DNA from 2 places in the Vibrio sp. C8 genome. Region 1 is predicted to be linked to the other one. Evidence: riboswitches for the same ligand, from Rfam matches in the RefSeq annotation. Region 1 holds a riboswitch; the other holds the start of a gene.
What was found. A riboswitch is a leader RNA that binds a small molecule or an ion and turns the genes downstream of it on or off. The one in region 1 is predicted to bind thiamine pyrophosphate.

Region 2: it holds a riboswitch for thiamine pyrophosphate, as region 1 does, so the genes downstream of both, thiC (phosphomethylpyrimidine synthase ThiC) here and thiD (bifunctional hydroxymethylpyrimidine kinase/phosphomethylpyrimidine kinase) in region 1, are expected to answer to the same signal.

What each region holds. Positions count from the first base shown of each region.
Region 1 covers NZ_JBPAOE010000011.1:348,320-352,664, reverse strand. Annotated here, with positions in the region: gene ACRQQK_RS07630 (NADP-dependent isocitrate dehydrogenase) at 1-358, opposite strand, end outside; gene rluE (23S rRNA pseudouridine(2457) synthase RluE) at 673-1,371, shown strand; gene thiD (bifunctional hydroxymethylpyrimidine kinase/phosphomethylpyrimidine kinase) at 1,355-2,173, opposite strand; TPP riboswitch at 2,256-2,353, opposite strand; tRNA gene ACRQQK_RS07615 (tRNA-Lys) at 2,463-2,538, shown strand; gene ACRQQK_RS07610 (sensor domain-containing diguanylate cyclase) at 2,876-3,814, shown strand; gene hisIE (bifunctional phosphoribosyl-AMP cyclohydrolase/phosphoribosyl-ATP diphosphatase HisIE) at 4,077-4,345, opposite strand, start outside.
Region 2 covers NZ_JBPAOE010000050.1:1,956-6,300, forward strand. Annotated here, with positions in the region: gene ACRQQK_RS17640 (multicopper oxidase family protein) at 1-1,091, shown strand, start outside; gene crcB (fluoride efflux transporter CrcB) at 1,230-1,613, shown strand; TPP riboswitch at 1,666-1,764, shown strand; gene thiC (phosphomethylpyrimidine synthase ThiC) at 1,874-3,841, shown strand; gene ACRQQK_RS17655 (thiamine phosphate synthase) at 3,845-4,345, shown strand, end outside.

The sequences.
Region 1 (4,345 bases):
CGTAAGTTGAAGGCTCTTCTGGGTAATTTGGAAGTGCAAAGCCTTTGTCTTGAAGTTCTTTAATCGCCGCTTTTAATTGAGGAACCGATGCTGAGATGTTTGGCAGTTTGATGATGTTCGCTTCAGGCGTTTGTGCAAGTTCACCCAGTTCTGTCAGAGCGTCACCAACGCGCTGTTCTTCTTTCAAATGCTCTGGGAAGTTAGCAAGAAGACGTCCTGCTAAAGAAATATCACGAGTTTCAATTTCAATACCTGACGATGCCGTGAATGACTGAATAATAGGCAGCAGTGAATATGTAGCGAGAGCTGGGGCTTCGTCTGTAATTGTATAAATAATTGTAGGTTTATTTGTTGGCATGAACTTTCCCTATTTGTTCTAACAACACACGGGCATGTGTTGTGTGAATGTACGGCTCAAGCGGGAAACATCCCAAACTTGTGCACGATAGTCTCACTCTTTCCTTTTGTGTTCGAATAACTTCTTTGTGCGAACCACCATAATGAGTCTTCGAGACAGTCCTTGAGTGAAGATCGTTATAATTAAACAAAATTAGGATAATAGTCTATCATCTTGTCGTTTATCCTATTTCTGGGCGCGAAAATGATAGCGCAAAAGCGAGTTTCAGAAAACTTTCAAACACACTTCATTTACATTTTTGCAAGGTAGTTAACATGTCATCCAGCTCGCGTAGTAGCACAGCTAAGGCTCCTCACTCGACTCACAAACCGCGTTTCAAACAAGGAAATCGTTCTTCAGGGCGCACTTCGACCAAACAAAGAGTACGTAAACCTGCTGTTCAAAAGCCAAAAGTGAACATTGAAGATCGCAAAGTCATTGTTTTTAATAAACCTTATGACACGTTGAGCCAATTTACTGATGGTGAAGGCAGAAAAACGCTCGCGGATTTCATAACAGTCAAAGATGTGTATGCGGCAGGCCGACTGGATCGCGACAGCGAAGGTCTGATGGTGTTAACTAACGATGGTATTTTACAAGCCAAACTGACTCAGCCAGAATCAAAGTCTCCTAAAACCTACTGGGTACAAGTTGAAGGTACACCGACAGAGTCAGATTTAGAGCCACTTAGAAACGGAGTGACACTAAAGGATGGGCCAACGCTTCCTGCGCAAGTAGTGGTGATTGAAGAACCCCAGTTGTGGCCTCGAAATCCACCGGTGCGCTTTCGCGCTGCCATTCCAACCACTTGGCTTGCGATTACCATCATTGAAGGTCGTAACCGTCAAGTAAGACGCATGACTGCGCACATTGGCTTTCCAACTCTACGTCTGATTCGCTACTCAATGGGTAATATTGAGTTGGGCGACCTTCAACCTGGCGAGTGGAAAGAAATCTCTATTGATGCAGCATAAAGAAGTGATCGACGGGGCCTCGGCCCTGTCCCACATCAAGCAAATCAGCATGTCCTATCGCTTGTGTAATGTATTGTTTGGCGTGACTGACCGCTGAAAGCATATCTTCTCCCTGAGCCAAAAATGAAGCAATGGCCGAAGACAAGGTACAACCCGTCCCATGAGTATTGCGAGTCCGAACTCTCTCAGCGCTTAATCTGTGAGTTTCATGTTGGGTAATAAACAGGTCATCACTCTCATCAGACGCCTCTAAATGCCCGCCTTTGAGCAATACCGCAGAAGTGCTTAACTGGCGCATTGCAGTAACCATCTGTTCAATTTGATCAGTATCTTTCGGCTCAGCTAGCCCTGTGAGCGCAGCGGCTTCTGGTAGATTAGGCGTAATAATGCTTGCGAGAGGTAGTAAGCGATCTTTCAAGCTGTCTATCGCAGTTTCTTTTAGCAGTAAATCGCCACTGGTTGCCACCATTACGGTATCCAACACAATGTATTTTGGTCGACATTGTTCCAGCTTATCAGCCACCAAATTGATGATATCGGCATCCGCCAGCATGCCAATTTTTACCGCGACAATGTTGAGATCTTGGAATACTGCATCCAACTGACTTTCAATGTGAGGTAGCGGAATGGGCAAGATATCAAACACACCCAATGTATTTTGAGAGGTAATGGCGGTGATAACCGAAGCCGCGTAACTGCCAGTCGCTGATATCGCTTTGATATCGGCTTGAATACCCGCACCACCACCACTGTCCGATCCGGCAATCGTCAGTACAACGGGAATTGAATTGGTTTTAGGCATAGCTGTTCCTTTAGGGTAAGACGTACAGGAACAGTCTCTCGAAAGCACATCTGAGATAGACGGCAAAACGAGATATACAATCGCAAAGATTGGATTAGTTCCCTACGTCAGTATTAACTGAATCAGGTTCAACGGGTCTCACAATGCGATCTCAGCCCAAAGGCTCCCCGACTAATAACGGACAGAATAGCAATGAAATTGTCTTTTCTGCAATTTATATGTTTTACAACGAAAAAGTAGCCAAATCGAGACTATAATTCGTTGTATCAAAGTGTATTTTTCAATATGTAGGCCGTTAACTCAGTTGGTAGAGTAGTTGACTCTTAATCAATCGGTCGCGGGTTCGAGCCCCGCACGGCCTACCAAGAAGCGGAAGATGAGCTCTTGGTCTATATATCCTGCATATTAAATAGTGGCGTGTTTATATTAGAAAAAAGCAAATTGGCAGTGAAGTTCAAAAAATGTCACTTTCTAAAGTGGCAATTCCTCTAGTTAAACATACGGCAATTTTATCCAAACAAGTTCTTTGCAATTCAATTACTAGTGAGTCTCAGAAATGACGCAGATAGAAATATGTCTGCGATTCATATGTAAATTAAAGAGGTGTAATTTCAACAAAACGAAAATCCTTGAAAAATGAGAAGATTGGAAGAAGCGCTTCTATGTTTCATACTTAATACAATAATTATCTGAGGAGCACGCATGGGCAAAGATATTATCGAGTTCATCAACACCAATCGCCATCTACTTGATCTTTTTACGGATCTGATTCCAATTCCCATCTTCGTTAAAAATAAAGATGGTAGATATGCCGAATGCAACAAAGCGTACATGGATTTTATGTCACTAGAACGCGATCAATTAATTGGGAAAACAGTATACGACATATGGGATAAAGCTGATGCGGATGTCTTTTTTGCTAAAGACAAAGAATTGTTAGACCGCGGAGGTGTGGACATTTATGAAACCGAGATTACTTCACCTCAAGGATTACTTCACGCAGTACAATTTCACAAACAAACTTTTACTGACTCATATGGGGCAGTAGCTGGGCTTTTAGGCGTCGCCTTCGATATAACTGAAAGAAAACGATTGGAATATTCTTTGGCAGATTTGGCTTCTACCGATGAGTTAACAGGGCTTCCTAACCGACGTGAGGGAATGTCACGGCTTGAGGTTATGCATAAGGCCAGCGAGAGAAAAGATCGCCCCTATTGTATTGCAATGGTCGACATTGACCATTTTAAAAAAGTTAATGACCAATATGGCCACTCAGTTGGAGATCTTGTGCTTAAAGAATTTGCTAGTTTAGCGAAAACAATCTTACGGATTAATGACGTCTGTTTTCGTTATGGTGGCGAGGAATTTGTCATCCTTCTGCCCGAAACCAATCTAAGCGATGGGCTTAACGTTGTTGAACGCTTTCGTCAGACATGGGCAACGTCACCATTGAACTTATTGGAATCTCAAACCATTCAGTCAACAGCCAGTATTGGACTTGTTCAATACCAAGGAAACAATGTTTCATTTGAACGTTTAATTCAGCTCTGTGATCAAGCGCTATACGATGCCAAAAACGGAGGAAGAAACTGTATCGTCTGTATTCAACCTAATCAGACGTTTAGCGAGTTTCAAGGGTAGCCGAATTTGTAGCTGATGGGTTGATGATCGCCTTGATTAAATATATACGGAATATCAGTGAAATCTGTACGAAAATCGTTGCTTGGACACTTTGTGGCGGATATTCCTGTCGCTCACTTGTAGCTCAACACTACCTGTTTTTACGGTTTCTGAGATTAAACACGGCACTTTTTCGAAGTGCCGTGATCATATATGGCTGGCCTACCAAGTACTCTGATTACTTGGATGCTCATTGTGGCGTTTTTTTATAGACTATAAGCGACTACTTATGACGCTCTTTGAGCTTATTTATCACATCACTCATCGACAAACCTTGGTCTTGAAGCAGTACCAACAAGTGATAAATCAAGTCCGCTGATTCACACACTAACTCCGCCTTATCGCCCGACGTCGCCGCAAGCGCAACTTCAACACCTTCTTCGCCCACTTTCTGCGAAATGCGTTTGGTGCCACGCGCATAAAGGCTAGCGGTGTAAGAGGAGTCTGGGTCGGCACTCTTGCGGGCAGCCAATAGCTGCTCAAGTTGATGAA
Region 2 (4,345 bases), on a different contig from region 1:
TACCTATTGGTATGGATGGTGTTCCATTTCTAAGCCAGAGGCCGATTATGCCCGGAGAGACATTCGTTTATGAGTTTACTCCACCGGATGCGGGCACCTTCTGGTATCACCCTCATATGAACAGCGTAAAACAACTGGGGATGGGACTGGTTGGTCTTATCGTGGTGGAAGAAGCGCAGCCAGTCACTTTCGATCAAGAACATGAGTTAGTTCTTAAACATTGGCATCTTGATAAAAAAGGCCAATGGAAGGACTTGATGATTCCACGCTACAGCGCTCGCATGGGTACTCCGGGGGAGTGGGGAACGGTAAATGGTATTCACAATCCTAGTTACGATGTGCAGCAAAATGCCAGTGTCAGATTGAGAATTGCTAATGTCGACAACACGATTACTTATCCAATTGCTGTTGAAGGTGCTGAAGCGTGGATAGTGGCTATTGATGGTAATCCTATTAAAACGCCTTACCCTTTAAAAGAGCATAAGATTGGGCCGGGAATGAGAGTGGACATCGCTTTTATTGCGCCTAAGGCTGGAAATGTGGTTTACGTGCGCCAGATGAAAGGAAAATTCCCGTTCCCACTGTGCGAATTTAAATGCCAGCAATCAAAGCTACCCGAAGACAACGAGATCCCAGCTTTGCCTCTCAATCCAATTCCTAAGATTGATTTAGCCAATGCTCAATCCATAGACTTCGTTTTTGAGTGGGAAGGTGCCGTTTCTCCTGCTGATGAAAGTGGACATGCTGTACCTAATTTTTGGCTGATGAACAAACGAGCTTGGGAAGGAATGAGCGCCAATAATATTCCGGCACCACTCGCTAGTTTAGAACTTGGCAAAACGTATATTTTTCATCTCAAAAATGTCACGCAGTATCATCATCCTATTCACTTGCATGGTCATACGTTTACCGTGTTAGAGTTGGATGGCAAACCTGTCGATGCTCCTTTTCATACAGATACAGTCTTGCTTGGAAAAAATGGCTCGGCAAAGGCGGCGTTTGTTGCCGACAACCTAGGGCGATGGATGTATCACTGTCATGTGATTGAACACATGAAAACGGGGTTGATGGGATACATTGAAGTTGCTTAAAGTGACTCCTGTAACTTTTTAAAACTATTCAGTTATAGAGGGTAGTTCCTCTTATTATGAGAACATTATTTTCATCATTTTTGACTCTTTTGTACTCAATAAATCAGTACAATGGCTGAAATGATTTTGGGAGGGTACATGGGGCAATTTTCAATTTTGGGTCTTATTGCGATCGGTGGTGCGATCGGTGCGTGTTCTCGATACTTAGTATCAGAAATGTGTGTCACCTTATTCGGACGATCTTTTCCATATGGCACGCTAACTGTTAACGTGGTCGGCTCATTTATTATGGGGCTGCTGATCGCAGCAGTAGAAAATGAGTGGTTGGCTCCTTATCCGTGGCGACAAATTATCGGTTTAGGTTTCCTTGGGGCACTGACCACGTTTTCGACTTTCTCAATGGATAACGTACTTCTTATGCAGCAAGGTGCATTTGTGAAAATGGGTTTTAACGTGCTACTTAATGTACTGTTGAGCATTTCAGCTGCCTGGCTTGCTTATCAATGGTTAATAAAAGGTTGATTAAAAACTCTACTTTTGTTCTTGGTTAACTAAGTTTCTTTATCTATAATCGTTTCACTTGTCGGAGTGCCATAAGGCTGAGACCGTTTATTCGGGATCCGTTGAACCTGATCTGGTTAATACCAGCGAAGGGAACAAGAGAAGAGCCTCTTTCTAGATTGGTTGGCGATAAGCCCCAAACCTAAGATCCGTCTACTCATCTCTTATTGACACATTTTTCCGCCAAGCATTTATCCCTAAAACAATACAAGGAAAATGCTATGTCGAGTCGCAAACAAGCGAGACTGGAAGCAAAACAGTTTATCGAGAACCTCTCCGTTCAACCTTATCCAAATTCTAGCAAGACCTATGTCGTAGGCTCTCGTGCCGATTTGCGCGTACCGATGCGTGAGATTTCACTTGCTGATAGCTTAATCGGTGGAAGCAAAGAAGCTCCGATATTTGAGCCTAACGAACCTATTTGTGTTTACGATACTTCTGGCGTTTATACCGATCCTGAACATGAAATCGATTTATACAGCGGGTTACCTAAGCTAAGAGCCGGCTGGGTTGAAGAGCGAAACGATACTGAAGTTCTGCAATCGATGAGCTCTGAATACGCTCAAGAGCGTCTATCTGATGAAACATTAGACGAACTGCGCTATGGCAATTTGCCTTCGATTCGTCGTGCCAAAGAGGGAAAACGTGTTACTCAGCTGCATTATGCTCGTCAGGGTGTTATTACCCCTGAAATGGAGTTTATCGCGCTGCGAGAGAACATGGGTAATCGCCGTTACCAAGATGAACAACTCAACCAGCAGCATTCAGGACAGAGCTTTGGTGCAAATCTGCCAAAAGACATCACTCCAGAGTTTGTGCGCAAAGAAGTGGCTGAAGGGCGCGCGGTAATTCCATGTAATATTAACCACCCAGAAGCTGAACCTATGATTATAGGCCGTAACTTCTTAGTGAAAGTAAACGCCAACATTGGTAATTCGTCTGTGAGCTCTTCAATTGAAGAAGAAGTAGAAAAGCTAGTATGGGCGACTCGTTGGGGTGCTGATACGGTTATGGACCTTTCTACTGGCAGAAATATTCACGAAACACGTGAGTGGATATTACGTAACAGCCCGGTTCCGATTGGTACTGTTCCTATGTATCAAGCTCTGGAAAAGGTAAACGGTGTAGCTGAAAACCTGACTTGGGAAGTGATGCGCGATACCTTACTTGAACAAGCGGAGCAGGGGGTCGATTACTTCACGATTCATGCCGGTTTGCTTCTTCGATACGTACCTATGACTGCTAAACGCGTAACCGGTATTGTCTCTCGTGGCGGCTCAATCATAGCCAAATGGTGTCTGGCTCATCATCAGGAAAACTTCCTTTATACCCACTTCAGAGAGATTTGCGAAATCTGTGCGAAGTATGATGTTTCGCTTTCGTTAGGTGATGGTTTACGTCCGGGCTCGGTTGCTGATGCGAATGATGAAGCTCAGTTTGCTGAGTTAAGAACACTTGGCGAGTTAACCAAAATCGCTTGGGAATATGATGTTCAGGTTATTATCGAAGGCCCTGGTCATGTTCCGATGCATATGATTAAAGAGAACATGGAAGAGCAGCTGAAGCATTGCCACGAAGCGCCTTTCTATACTCTTGGTCCTCTGACGACAGATATTGCACCCGGCTATGATCATATTACGTCTGGTATCGGCGCTGCCATGATTGGTTGGTATGGCTGTGCCATGCTTTGCTATGTCACGCCAAAAGAGCATTTAGGACTTCCTAACAAAGAAGATGTAAAAACAGGGCTTATTACTTATAAGCTTGCTGCTCACGCTGCTGACCTTGCTAAAGGACATCCTGGGGCTCAAGTCCGCGACAACGCTTTGTCAAAAGCTCGTTTCGAATTCCGTTGGGAAGACCAATTCAACCTGTCTCTCGATCCAGTTACGGCGCGAGCCTTCCATGACGAAACACTTCCTCAAGAGTCAGGGAAAGTTGCTCATTTCTGTTCTATGTGTGGTCCTAAGTTCTGTTCAATGAAGATCTCACAAGAGGTTAGGGAATACGCGAATAACAAAGAGCAAGTTGCCGCTGACCAAGCCATCGAAATCAAAATGCTGGATGACCCACTGTTATTTGAACAAGTGGATCAAGGTATGCGTCAAAAATCTCAGGAGTTTTTGCAGTCAGGTTCTGAGCTTTACCATCCAGCAGTTAAACAGAACTCTGTCGTTACGGAGGAGTAACTTGTGAAGATACTTATCCCATCTCATTGCCTTGAGTTTACGGGAGAAGTTCAACAAGTTTTGCTGCTTGCAGCTGAGCAGGGTTTCAATATCAGTAACATTGAGTTGGGCGTAAGCCCAACTCAATGTATTGAACTTGTTGATACAGAGACTTCTCGTTTATACAGCAATTTATTTGAACTAAGTGGCGACGGTGATCTAGAGAGTAAACTGACGTTCCTCTATGGGGGAGAACCTCAAGAGGTTTGTCTACCTAATGTTGTTCAAATTGGCGTTTCTTATGATGAACGTTTGGTAGACTGCTGGCTTCATCTAGATGAAACAACGCTCTTGTTTCATAGTCAGACCTTATCTACGAATCAATCTTGGCATCATTTTGCCTGGGTTGTAGCTTCTCTCGCTCTCGATTTTCCTCTGGAAGATGCCCTTGTTTTGAGTCGGGCTGCAATGAATGTTTCACGTGAAACATGGCCGACACAGTTCCAATATTTTCCGTTTATTGAG